DNA from 2 places in the Chryseobacterium phocaeense genome. Region 2 is predicted to be linked to the other one. Evidence: riboswitches for the same ligand, from Rfam matches in the RefSeq annotation. Region 2 holds a riboswitch; the other holds the start of a gene.
The links. Region 2 has a riboswitch for cobalamin ahead of metE (5-methyltetrahydropteroyltriglutamate--homocysteine S-methyltransferase). Riboswitches for the same ligand answer to the same signal wherever they lie in the genome.

Region 1 (3,175 bases), 1.4 Mb from region 2:
TTAATTCTATACACTTTTTTAAGTCCTCCGGAAGAACCGAAGTTTCCGTCTCTTTCGATCACCAGAAATTCAGTATTGCTGATTGGGGTAATATCACACACAGAATCTGAAGCTCCCCCGTCCTGTTTATATAAGTATTGCTTTGTCTGTCCGGTAGCCAGATCGAAAGTAACGATTCTCGTTAAAGTTGTATTCGTTGCCAGCGCTTTTGTAGGCACATACATTGTCGACTGCATCGTTCCTACAAGCATTTTCCCGTCTGGTGTCATGCACATGCCTTCCATTCCGCGGTTGGGTCTTCTTTTGGAAAAAACAGCGGGTAATTTTCTTGCTCCTGTGTTTACGCCGATCGGGCTGATTCTTTCCAGCTCCACTCCCTCCGCACTGTAATGAACAATATGTGGCCCATACTCATCCGAAACCCAAAATGTTCCGTCTGTGGCAGCTACAATACTTTCGCTGTCTAATCCATAATTATCTGTTCCTAAAACATTTCCTGACGAGTCGTAGGCTATTTCTCCCGTACTTCCCATTCCCGCCGGGTTTGGAAGTCCTGTGATAAGCTGCCCTGAAGGATTTTTAAGTTTAATATATTTAATGACCTCAATATTTCCTTCCGCATTGATTTTGAAATGCATAATGGTTGGGGTAAAGCCCGGGGCAAGGATTTTTATTCCATTCTGGTACGCTACATTGGGACCGCGGTCGGTAATGACATAAAATTCCCCTTTCCTGCTAGTGTGTGCAGCAGCTCCGGAACCGAATCCACCGTTGATTACATTGACACCATTCAGGGTCATTAATGTGGAAAAAGGAAACTCCTGGGGAAGTTTTGCATAGTTGATATCCTGGTTCTGGTTATCTACTTGATCGTTGTCGTTACATGACATGATAGCTGTGAATGCTATAGCTGACAGCAGCAGTTTTTTCATAGTTACTTTTATGCCGCGAAAATATAGCTTGATTATAAACTGATCTTAAATTTAATGATAAATGTATTTTAACAATAAAACCTTCAGACAACAAGCTTGTTTAAGTTTTTTGTTGGAAAACCGCAATGGTCGCAAGGTTTTTATTATGAATCCGCTTTAAGGCGCAAGAAAATCGAAGATTTTCAGTAAGAGTTTGATGAACTTACCTCGTCGCCTGGCTGTTTGCAATGACAATGAAATTTATTGGAATTAATCCGTATATCTTCAAGCTTCATCCTGATTCTTTATTAAATCTAAAAACCAAGGAATTAAATTAATCCTTATCGTAAATATAATAAAGAAATAACATCATAATTCACAAAACACATTCAAAAATTTATCTAATATCTTTGCACCCGTTAAGGCTGAACATCTGTTCATTAAAAGGGAATCAAGTGAGAAGAAATTCAATGCTTGAGCTGTACCCGCAACTGTAAGCTGTTTACACTTTCTGTACCTATTGCCACTGGATAACATCCGGGAAGGCGTACCTGAAGAAGCAAGCCAGGAGACCTGCCTTAATGACATTCACTTCATGAGAAGAAGGAGCTGAAAAGCATCATCTTATCTTTTGAAGGAAAGTTTCGGGAATAAAACTTTATTTTAATTATATTATGAAAAAGATCTATCTTTTTTTCCTGCTGCTATGTCTGCAGCTATTCTCTGCCCAGTTTACAGAGAATGACATTAAATTCTGGGTAGGAACCGGCTCTAAAAAAGCGTTCTTCATCGCTGATTTTAATGACAGTGACCATCCCACTTCGTATGCATGGGGCTATCGTTATGATGCGGATAACCTTACCATGGAAGACCTCATCAATGCTATTGATGCAGCAGAACCGAAAATGGAAGCGGAAGTTCCCTCAGGATTTCTTTACAGCCTGAATTACAACCACCACACACCCAGTCTGGATGATTACTGGTCTACCTGGTCCGGACCAACAGCTGAAAATATGCAGCTGAACAATGGCGTTAATAATGATCCGCTGGTAGATGGCAAATGGTACGGAATTTCTTACGGTTACGGATTTACACCTACTACACCGGCACTTTCCCATCCTTCGGCTCCTGTAGCCGCATACCATTCTGCATGGTACAGTTCTTCTCAAATCACCAACTGGATTGGTACCGGAAGCAATACAAGTCTTGTGGTTATCGATTTCGGGACTAATAACGCTGCAGGGGAAGCTCATTCTTTTGTTTTTGGAATTAAATACAACGGAAACTTAACGGCGGAACAGGCTCTTCAGCTGATCCAGACTCAGGTTTCTTACTTTAATTTTACATCAAATAACAACCAGATCAGTACGCTGTCTCTGAATAATTTTACCGGAACAGCTTCCGGAAGCAATACCTGGAAACTATTCAAAGGAAAAGACCTTTCAAGCTGGAGAGGGCAAACCGATTTGTCTCAGATTCAACTTAGTAATAATGACTGGCTGGGTCTTGGGTTTGGACAGAGGATACCATTTACACCGAAAGAGGCTTCAAGTACGGTCTTAGGGGTTTCTGAAATCAGTAAAAAGGAATTCAGAATTTATCCTAATCCTGCGAGTGATTTTATCCGGATCGAAACTGCTGAAAAAATTAAGGAAGTGAATATTTATGCTACTTCAGGACAAAAAATATTAACAGGAACCAATGCAAAGATGAATATTCAAGTCTTGAAAGACGGGGTTTATTTAGTAGAAATTAAAACATCAAAGGCAACTACGGTCCATAAAGTTATTAAGAAATAGAAAACCACCCCGTCAAAAATTCTTCGAATTTTCGCCACCCCTCCAAGGGATGGGAATTTTGATCCGACGAATTTTTGTCATATGAAAATATTTGATTTTCATAGAACTAAGTGTTCTTCTATTTTCAAAATTTTCAACTTCAAAATAACTAAAGTGTTAAAAACCTTTTGCCTCTTTTGTGGTTAAATAAAACTAAAAAAACGCACCGAAACCGGTGCGTTTTTCAATATTCTCAAAGGAAATTATTTTTTCTCTGTAGATCTCTGTAAAACTTCGTCTACCATTCCGTAGCCTTTCGCTTCTTCAGAAGTCATCCAGTAATCTCTGTCTGAAGACTTTTCTACCCACTCATACGTTTGTCCTGAGTGGTGGCCGATGATTTCATAAAGCTCCTGCTTCAGTTTAAGCATCTCTCTCAGGTTGATCTCCATATCTGAAGCTACTCCCTGAGCACCTCCTGAAGGC
Region 2 (3,175 bases):
ATTAGAAACAATGTGGTACGGGATGTTCAGTATTTCTACGTAATTTTTATTTGTTTTTTGTTGAAAAGTCCCTTGGATAAAAGAGTTCAAGCGTGTTTTATTGTTGCTTAATTTAGAATTATTTTAAATTACGAACGATGAGGTTTCGTAAAAAATAAAAACATGCGGATAGAACCATTGTTTTGAAAATAATCAGAAAGAATAGAAGTGAAAAGATCAGCCGGATCTCTTAGATGGTCAGTCCATGGTTGTTTTTTACCTCAGCCATCACAAATGTACTGTGTGTACTCCCGATGGAATCTACGGACCCCAGTTTATTAAAGACAAAATCCTGATAATGCTTCATATCCCGGACCTGAACTTTAAGCAGGAAATCAAAATCTCCTGAGATATTGTAGCATTCGGCCACTTCTTCTATTTCCAGGATTTCCTTTACAAAATCGTAACCTACGGACCGGTCATGGATCTTTAATTTGATCTGGCAGAAAACAGTAAACCCGCGGTTCAGTTTTTCAGCGTCCAGAACGGCGGAATATCTTTTGACATATCCATCCTGTTCCAGCCTTTTTATCCTTTCAAAAGCGGGCGAAGGGGAGAGATTGATTTCTTTAGCCAGTTCTTTAACAGTCAGTTTGGCGTTTTTCTGAAGCAGCCTGAGCAGCTGAATATCCTTATCGTCAAGATGGTCCATAGAATAATATTCTTTAATACTTTTGAATTATGCTAATTTAAAGAATAAAATTTGGTTTTTATTTTTAATTGCGGATTAATTTGCTTAATTAATAAGCATTGATTATTTATATATTCTGTATGATTAATTTTACTCAAAATTAAAATCTGCAATAAATGCAGGTTTGTAATAAAATACAGTTCTTTATATACTTCATCAAACAGGAAAGGTTTTACTTAAGGTAGATTAATAGGGAATCGTGTGAGAATCACGAGCTGTCGCGCAACTGTAAGTAACACACCAAAGGTTTTTGTCCTTGTGGATCCACTGCCGAAAGCGGGAAGGATGGCAGAAACCGTTACAAGTCAGGAGACCTGCCTTTACTGAATTGACAATGCTTTCGCGGGATGAAGCTTTGGATCATCAAGATGATATGTATCTGTACGCTTTTCGTAACCGGATGGCGTTCAGGTTGGTCATTATTTTTCCAGATTTTCTACCCGTTCAGGCATTACGAAGCATTTCAAGGGCTTTTCAATTAAGTTTAATTAAAAGTGAAAAACATGCAAACTCACATTCTGGGCTATCCGCGTATTGGTAGCAAAAGAGAACTCAAAAAAGCCTGCGAGCAGTATTGGTCAGGTAAAATTGTTTTGGAAGAACTTCTTACAGCAGGAAGAAATATCTGCAGCCAAAACTGGAATATTCAGAAAGAAGCAGGAATAGACCTCATTCCCTGCAATGATTTCTCGTATTACGATCAGGTTCTGGACATGAGCTTAATCGTAGGTGCCATTCCGGCGCGTTATCATGAAGTGGCTCTTAGAAATAACAGCTCTGAGCTGGATCTTTATTTTGCCATGGCCAGAGGATATCAAAAGGAAGGGTTGGATATCACCGCGATGGAAATGACGAAATGGTTTGATACCAATTACCATTATATCGTCCCTGAATTTTATAAAAATCAGCAGTTTAAGCTGAATTCAAATAAAATATTCAATGAATTTTCCGGAGCAAAACAGGCCGGAATTAATGCAAAACCGGTAATTATCGGCCTTGTTTCTTATCTGCTTTTAGGAAAAGAAAAAGAAGAGGGATTTGATAAGCTGGATCTTGCTGAAAATCTGCTTCCGGTATATATTGAGATTTTATCCAGACTTCAGGAGCAGGGAGCGGAATGGATCCAGTTTGATGAACCGTTTTTAGCATTGGACCTGACTGAGAAAGCAAAAGAAAAATACCAGTGGGTATATGAGAAGATCAGAAAGCAGTTTCCAAAGCTGAAATTCATTCTGGCCACCTATTTTGATGGATTAAAGGATAACCGGTCACTTGCTCTTTCCCTTCCGGTAGATGTTCTGCATATTGATCTGGTAAGAGATCCGGAACAGCTGGATGAGGTGCTTCAGGCAGTTCCTGAAAATGTAGGTCTGTCATTAGGCGTGGTAGACGGAAGGAATATCTGGAAAAATGATTTTGAAAAATCCCTGACATTTATTGAAAAAGCAATAGAAAAATTAGGTGCTGAAAGGATCTTTATTGCTCCATCGTCTTCATTACTGCATTCACCTTGCGATCTGGATTTTGAAACGGATCTGAATCCTGAAATTAAAAACTGGCTGGCCTTCGCCAAACAGAAAGTAAAGGAAATAGTGACGCTTAAAGAACTGGCAGCCGGAACTCCGGACGAAACTATTCTTACCGCTTTTGAAGACAATAAAAAGGCAGTGGCAAGCAGAAAAACATCTTCACTGATTCATAATGATGCAGTAAAACAAAGGACTGATGCCGTGACAGAAGCAGATTCCCGCAGAAACAGCTCCTTCAAAATAAGGAAAGAGGAACAGCAGAACGTATTACAGCTTCCATTGTTCCCAACCACCACCATTGGCTCATTCCCGCAGACGGCAGAAGTGAGAAGCTGGAGGGCAAAATTTAAAAAAGGAGAATTGACTGCAGAACAGTATCATACTTTACTAAAAGAAGAAACCCAAAGAACGATCCGCTGGCAGGAAGAAATAGGAATTGATGTACTGGTTCACGGAGAATTTGAACGTAATGATATGGTTGAATATTTCGGAGAGCAGCTGAAAGGATTTGTATTCACGAAAAACGGCTGGGTTCAAAGTTATGGAAGCCGCTGCGTAAAACCTCCGGTTATTTTTGGAGACGTTTCCCGTCCTGACCCAATGACGGTATACTGGTCTCAATACGCACAGTCACAGACGGAAAAGTGGGTAAAAGGAATGCTAACCGGCCCGGTAACGATTTTACAATGGTCTTTCGTACGTGATGATCAGCCGCGTTCGGAAACGTGTAAACAGATTGCTTTGGCCATCCGTGACGAGGTGGTGGATCTTGAAAGAGCAGGCATCAGAATTATCCAGATTGATGAACCGGCTATCCGGGAAGGGCTTCCTTTAAGAAAATCCGAATGGCAGAATTACCTGAAATGGGCCGTAGAAGCCTTCAGGATTTCATCCAGTGGAGTGGAAGATGCAACCC

Region 1: linked by a shared signal. The riboswitch ahead of B7E04_RS10005 (T9SS type A sorting domain-containing protein) and the one ahead of metE (5-methyltetrahydropteroyltriglutamate--homocysteine S-methyltransferase) in region 2 are both predicted to bind cobalamin.

What each region holds. Positions count from the first base shown of each region.
Region 1 is NZ_LT827015.1:713,844-717,018, reverse strand. It holds gene B7E04_RS10010 (esterase-like activity of phytase family protein) at 1-932, opposite strand, end outside; cobalamin riboswitch at 1,317-1,506, shown strand; gene B7E04_RS10005 (T9SS type A sorting domain-containing protein) at 1,586-2,710, shown strand; gene clpP (ATP-dependent Clp endopeptidase proteolytic subunit ClpP) at 2,953-3,175, opposite strand, start outside.
Region 2 is NZ_LT827015.1:2,066,784-2,069,958, reverse strand. It holds gene B7E04_RS16195 (Lrp/AsnC family transcriptional regulator) at 230-691, opposite strand; cobalamin riboswitch at 881-1,066, shown strand; gene metE (5-methyltetrahydropteroyltriglutamate--homocysteine S-methyltransferase) at 1,234-3,175, shown strand, end outside.